DNA from 2 places in the Bacillus sp. BC08 genome. Region 1 is predicted to be linked to the other one. Evidence: riboswitches for the same ligand, from Rfam matches in the RefSeq annotation. Region 1 holds a riboswitch; the other holds the start of a gene.
The links. Region 1 has a riboswitch for lysine ahead of lysA (diaminopimelate decarboxylase). Riboswitches for the same ligand answer to the same signal wherever they lie in the genome.

Region 2: it holds a riboswitch for lysine, as region 1 does, so the genes downstream of both, ACXVYO_RS17240 (amino acid permease) here and lysA (diaminopimelate decarboxylase) in region 1, are expected to answer to the same signal.

Annotation. Positions count from the first base shown of each region.
Region 1 is NZ_JBTGPA010000023.1:109,597-113,220, forward strand. Features, by position in the region: gene ACXVYO_RS05475 (LTA synthase family protein) at 1-137, opposite strand, end outside; gene ACXVYO_RS05480 (DUF3888 domain-containing protein) at 393-788, shown strand; lysine riboswitch at 878-1,059, shown strand; gene lysA (diaminopimelate decarboxylase) at 1,240-2,556, shown strand; SAM riboswitch class I at 2,673-2,781, shown strand; gene ACXVYO_RS05490 (YezD family protein) at 2,854-2,997, shown strand; gene ACXVYO_RS05495 (phosphoadenylyl-sulfate reductase) at 3,084-3,624, shown strand, end outside.
Region 2 is NZ_JBTGPA010000034.1:231,858-235,481, forward strand. Features, by position in the region: gene gapN (NADP-dependent glyceraldehyde-3-phosphate dehydrogenase) at 1-107, shown strand, start outside; gene ACXVYO_RS17235 (DUF3626 domain-containing protein) at 182-1,273, opposite strand; lysine riboswitch at 1,694-1,881, shown strand; gene ACXVYO_RS17240 (amino acid permease) at 2,028-3,452, shown strand; gene ACXVYO_RS17245 (ABC transporter permease) at 3,513-3,624, shown strand, end outside.

The DNA.
Region 1 (3,624 bases):
ATAAAAAGCATAAATTCTTCGAAGAAATTATCAATTTTAATATCAAATGCTAGCTTGTACACAATATATGTTTTTATCCATAATAAAACGACTGCAACGAGTGCGAATCGCAGTTTTGGAAACAGACGTTGTAGCATAATATACTCCTCTCCTAAAAAAGCATGACTGTTCTTTTGAGCCGGTTTGGTTAGCGCCTCATTTTATATATACGAACAGTCCTTTGTTATTATGTTTATTATACTATGAGTATCATTATACGAAAATAAAAGAGAGTTGTGGGCTTTTTTATAATAATTGAGTAGAAAAAGGGCAGTGGGAGACAATAAAACGGAGTTTCTATGTATGATTATTATCGTGCGCAGAAAGAATTGTGTAATAATACGGAGGTTATAATGCGAAAATTATTATATTTTATAGTATGCAGTAGTGTTATACTTTTTGCTTCACCGAGTTTGTCGGTAGCCCAATATGATGCACCTCTTATGGAAGATGCCCTTTATTCTGTTTTATTTCCGAAAATAAATAAAGCAATTGAAAAACAATATGGGAGCTTGAAGCCTTATCAATGTCCTAAAATTATTAGTTTAAAAAAAGTGTATAGCGGTACATATTTATTTCAAGCAAGTATTGAAGTAACGAAGTATGAACGAGTTGCTGGGAAAATTGCTCCACCATTTGAGAAGGTAACGATTACATTTAATAATGAAGAAGGCGAATGGGAAGTGTCAAAGATTTCAGTAAAGCGCTTACCAAATGATACGAAACTAAACTGTAAAAAAACAATATAAAAAAATGTTTGACAAATAAAATGGTCCTTTGGTATTGTTAATAGCATCAATTAGATGTTTGAAAATTAAATAGACTTACCTCATCTACTCTCAAAGGTAGAGGCCGCGATAGGAAAGAGTAAGCTATGGGAGATTTAATGGAATCTGTGATCATAGGTTGAAAGGGACTATTGCCGAAATATAAGAATAACCATCTTATTCATATATTGGGACTACATTGAATAAATGTAGTACTGTCATAATATTTCTTTTATGGAGAGCTATTTGGAGATGTTGATGCGGTTTCTTATTTTGAGGAGATAACAACTCGTTTATTTTTTCAATATATATTTTTCCTAATAAGAAACGCGTGTGAACATTGTTCCGCGCGTTTTTTGTCTATCTAAAAGCGTGCTGCAATGAATAGAAGATTGGGGTTATGAGTTTTAGAGGAAATAAGGGAGGAATTCAAATGTATTTACACGGCACAAGCCGAATCAATGGGCAAGGACACTTAGAAATTGGAGGGTGCGATACGACGCAGCTAGCAAAACAATACGGAACACCACTTTATGTATACGATGAAGAGTCTATTCGAGGAAAGTGCCGCGCGTTTCATCGTGCGTTTAAAGAAAGTGGTTTCTCTTATCAAGTAGCATATGCAAGCAAGGCGTTCTTGTGCATGGAGATGTGCCGAGTAGCTCGTGAAGAGAATATGTCATTAGATGTTGTTTCTGGTGGGGAATTATATACTGCGCTTCAAGCGGGATTTCCAGCATCTCGTATTCATTTTCACGGCAATAATAAAACAGAAGAAGAAATCGTGATGGCTCTGCAGGAAAATATTGGTTGTTTTGTCGTGGATAATTTCTTAGAATTAGAAATTTTGCATGATTTAGCAGTGCAACATGGGAAATTTGTGAACATATTAATTCGTGTAACGCCTGGAGTAGAGGCGCACACACATGAATATATTACAACAGGTCAAGATGATTCGAAATTTGGATTTGGCGTGTCAAATGGTCAAGCGATGCAAGCAATTGAGCTTGCTTTACAAAAATCAAATTATAATGTGTTAGGAATTCATTCACATATCGGATCACAAATATTTGAAACGGCTGGATTTGTTCGAGCGATTGAAGTTCTTCATCAATTTTTAGAAGAAGTGAGAGAGCGCGCGAACTATGTAGTAAAAGTATTAAATGTAGGCGGAGGATTCGGAATACGCTACACAGAGTCAGATACACCATTAACTCTTGAGACATATGTGCGAGCTGTAACAAGTACGGTGAGGGAGCAATTTACAGTATGTAATTATCCCCTGCCAGAAATATGGGTTGAACCAGGCCGTAGTATTGTAGGGGATGCTGGAACGACAATTTATACAGTCGGATCTGTGAAAGACATTCCTGGTATTCGGAAATATGTATCAGTGGATGGTGGGATGACTGATAATTTAAGACCTGCTTTATATAACGCTCGTTATGAAGCGATGTTAGCGAATCGAGGGAATGATGAGAACGAGGAAGTTGTTTCGATTGCTGGGAAGTGCTGTGAGAGTGGAGATATGTTAATTTGGGATATTACTCTACCGAAAGTTGCTTCTGCTGATTTACTAGCAATTTCTTGTACAGGGGCATACGGGTACTCGATGGCGAACAATTATAATCGGATTCGTAGACCGGCTGTCGTCTTCGCGAAAGGCGGCACATCACAAATTGTTGTAGAACGCGAAACATATGAAAATATTATTGGGAACGATCGCATACGTATTAAAGAACTTGTTTAAATAGAGAAAAGGAGTTGTTCGGATGGGCAATTCCTTTTTTGTAAAATAAAATAATTAAAATATATCGGAAAACTAGGATTGAAAAAAATCAGAATTGTGATAAAATACAAATACAAAGCTTATCAAGAGAAGCGGAGGGAACTGGCCCGAAGAAGCTCGGCAACCTGCTTATAGAAAGCAAGGTGCTAAATCCAGCAAAATGGAATCCATTTTGAAAGATAAGGTAAAATATATTACCGAACAGTCTTTTCGAAATGGGAAAGATTTTTTTTATGAATAAAAAGGGGGGCTGTTCGCGTGAGTGTACGGGAACATTTTGAGGAAGTATCTGAGAAAATTCAAGCGATGCTTGCTGATATGAAATATGGTTCAATTACAATTGTTGTGCAAGATGGGAAAGTCATTCAATTAGAGAAAAGTGAAAAGGTACGTTTAAAGTAAAAAGCGCTGACTAGAAAAACTAGAGGCGGTTTTAACCTATTATATTAGGTTAAAACCGTCTTTTTGCTTTTACAGGGGGAAAAAACATGTTGACGTATGAAACGTGGGAAGAAAATAATGTTCCATTTTCAGAAGAAGATGAAACGAAAGGCGCGCTATCAGTATTAAGTTGGGCTTATAAAGAATATGAAAGTGAAATTGTATACGCATGTAGCTTTGGAGTGGAAGGGATGGTATTACTACATCTTATAAACCAAGTAAATCCATCTGCTAAAGTTGTATTTTTAGATACAAATGTTCATTTTCGCGAAACGTATGAATTAATTCTAAAAGTGCGGGAACGATTTCCTTCATTAAATATTATAGAAAAACAGCCGGAACTTACACTTGATGAACAAGCGAAGTTGCATGGTGAGAAATTATGGGAAAGTAATCCGAACCTTTGTTGTAAAATTAGAAAAATTTTACCGTTAGAAAAATCATTAGCAGCGGAAAAAGCATGGATATCGGGCTTAAGGAGGGAACAATCAGAAACACGTAAGCATACAAAGTTTATAAATCAAGATCATCGTTTTCAATCGATTAAAGTTTGTCCACTCATTCATTGGACGTGGAAAGAAGTGTGGC
Region 2 (3,624 bases), on a different contig from region 1:
ACTTCCCATTCATCGGTGTAAAAGGTTCAGGTATGGGCGCACAAGGTATTCGCAAGAGCCTTGAGTCTATGACACGTGAAAAAGTAACTGTATTAAACTTAGTTTAATCTTATATGTAGAAGCTGATCTAATTTTGGATCAGCTTCTTTTTATATACATCCTTCCAAAAATAATAGCTTATTTATTTCAAATTCTGATTTGGTTTTCCAAATCGAACTAAAACATGCCATAATAATTTTAATTCCTGAAGCACTTCTTCATACGTTCCACGATCACTCCAGGATAGTGGATTCCTTTTCAAATCCACTACAGCAGAGCCAATTATATGTGCATCGATACAATTATTTCGTGCAATGCGTCTTGCCAAAGATGGCATTTTTGAACCTCTAAAATCCATCGGAACTTCATCCACCGTAAGTACAAAACCCATGTGCCAATACAAATCAATAGAATACTTCAGACAAATTTCTTCTAAAGTTCTACCTACATTCGTACCCTTAAATGAAGGATCTACAACAAGTGCTTCCACATCTTCTTTAAGAGAAATATCTCCATGAATCTGTGCTTCAATATAATGATTAAGATTACGAGCTGACTCTTTGTTTACGAAATCTATAAACGGCCTTTCCAAGTTAGCCAGTAAATGATGAATAAGTCTTGTTGGAGTCAAATTCCCTTCACCAATTGCAAAATCTCTTACGAATGTCTCTTCCAAAAGAGCAGCTAAAATCATATCAAACTCTTCATAAGTACCCTTTTCTTTTGGATCTTGATGCGAATCTAAATACGTATATGTAGAGCGATAAGAAACTTTTGGTGATAAGAGGAGATAACATGATCCAAAGCGCGGGGCAGGTCCATCTGGATGTAGCATTACATTTAGCGCCCCATATTTGGGACGTTCATTATTCGTTACGCCTTCCAATTGATATGCGCCTCCAAATATCCTCTGTTCCCAAAGGTCACGTTCACCACCCGGATAAGCAGACACACTTCCATTAGATAGCAATGTTTCAAACTGACTTTTATATATTCCTTGCTCAAACAGTGCTTCAGCAATATTTTGCATATTCGAATCTAATCTGTCTGGATGAAAGTGTAAAGCAATCCTCGCATTTGCTTTTAAATGAACGACAGCTTCTTCAAACATTTCATCAGTAATATTAGACATTTTCAATATATGGTTAATTGTTGCTTTAGCCTCATGTTTTTCGTTCTCTGCATATTTTGAAATGTACTCTAAAGCAAATAATTGAGATCTTGATAATTCCATAACCAAACCTCTCCTTTCATTGAAATGACCTTAATCATTTCAATGAAAAGCTTGTTCTTTCCTTCTTATGAAACGAAGCCTGTTAAAAAAATAAATACTTCGGATTAAGATTTTCAGACAAAATTCTTTGTACTGTAAAGTGGAACTTTAATCAGTGGGGGGCTTGATTCCCACCTAACTTCTTTGCCTCCGCTGAATTTTGAGGTGAGGGTCTTACTGCCCATTAATGCGGGGTAAAATTGACCTTCACTCTGTCGCTATTTCCTCTGCACAACTAATAAACGCTACAGCCCTTCCTAGCCCCTTTTTAATAACAAACTCTTCTCTATAATCTGATTATTACTATATCCATTGACGTACAAAAATTCATTTGTTACTCTTAAATACGTTAATTTAATATTTTAATCCTCATTCGTATCTCGGTGAGGTAGAGGTTGCAGTCATTAAGAGTATCATTTCAGGAGATGTAGTGGCATTGATGAAGGAATGAGAAAGGAATGATTGCCGAAGTAAGCCCGTGTCCACCATGCACGCTTGCTGGGTCTGCATTTAATAAGTGCAGAACTGTCACAAACGAAACGTTTCATTTGTGGAGAGCTATCGAGAGGTATGTCGTGGGTTTCTTATAAGATAGAAAGCATGTAGCGGCAAATTACGTGCTTTTTTTGTTTTGTTTGGGACTTCTCTTCTCTACTAAGAAGACATACATATCTCCTCGCTTGACTTGGTTATACTAACTTTGGAGGTATTTTCTATGCAACAAAAAAAATGGGGCTTTTGGGTACTAACAGCTTTCGTTGTCGGTAACATGGTTGGCGCTGGGATTTTCATGGTGCCAAGTACGTTGGCACAAACAGCAAGCCCTCTCGGTGTCACTTTAGCTTGGTTAACAACAGGGTTTGGTGTTTTAATGCTAGCTCTTGTTTTCGGTAATTTAGCAATTCGTCGTCCTGATTTAACGACAGGACCACAAAGTCATGCATATGCTTTATTCTCATCACCAAAAAAGAAAAAAATGGCTGGTTTCAGTATGGTGTGGGGATATTGGGTTGCAAACTGGGCAAGTAACGTTGCCATCATTACATCTTTCGCGGGATATTTATCACTCTTCTTCCCAATTATGAAAGATACACGACTACTATTTTCAATCGGTTCTTTTAACATAGAAGTCGGAAAACTAATTACATTTACGATTTGTTCCATCTTACTTTGGGGAACTCATATTATATTAACAAACGGTGTAAGCGGAGCTGGAAAGTTAAACTTCTTAGCAACAACAACGAAAGTAACTGGATTCCTTTTATTCATCGTCGTTACGTTATTTGCATTCGAAGCTTCTAAGTTTGGACAATGGTACACACCGATGATCGATAAATCAGGTGTATCACACGGTCTTCTTTCACAAGTAAACTTAGCTGCTCTTACAACGCTTTGGGCATTTATCGGAATCGAATCGGCAGTACTTTTATCAAACCGTGCTACCTCTCCTAAAACAGTAAAACGCGCAACAGTTGCAGGATTACTTATTACAGTTGCGATTTACTTAGGAATTACCATTTTAACAATGGGTGTACTTCACGTTGATACATTACAAGCTTCTGAACGTCCATTAGCAGATGCATTAAATGTTGCAATGGGTCATGGCGGCGGGAAACTGATGGCATTACTTGCTCTTACTTCCCTATTCGGTTCCATCTTAGGCTGGATTTTATTAAGCTCAGAAGTACCGTATCAAGCAGCAAAAGAAGGTTTCTTCCCTTCCTTCTTCACCAAAACGAACAAAAAAGGAAGCCCAATTTACTCATTACGATTAACAAACATTATGTCGCAAGTGTTCTTATTCTCAACATTATCAGGAACTATTGCGGAAGCTTATACATTCGTTATTACCGTATCAACACTGGCCTACCTCATTCCATATCTCGTTTCACCAATCTTCCAGTTAAAACTAGTCGCAACTGGTGAAACATATAAAAATGAAATGCGGGCAAGAATTACAGATGGTATAGTCGCAGTGATCGCACTTTGCTACGCACTATGGGTTATTAAAACCGGTGCATCCGATATAAAAACGTTCCTTCTCGGAATTGGTTTATTCGTAATCGGCTTTGCCTTCTATCCATTAATGAATCGTGATCAGAAAAAAAATAACGAAAAGAAAAACGAGCAAGTTGCATAACGCAATTTGCTCGTTTTTTCTTTTATAAAACATATATAATAGAACAAAGAGGTGAAAAACATGTCAATCGAATCACTATGGAGCAGTCGCTTCCAACAACATATGCAAAATATCATTACATACTTTGCACGTATGATTAACGGTTTACTATATAGCTTTATCTTTATTTCAT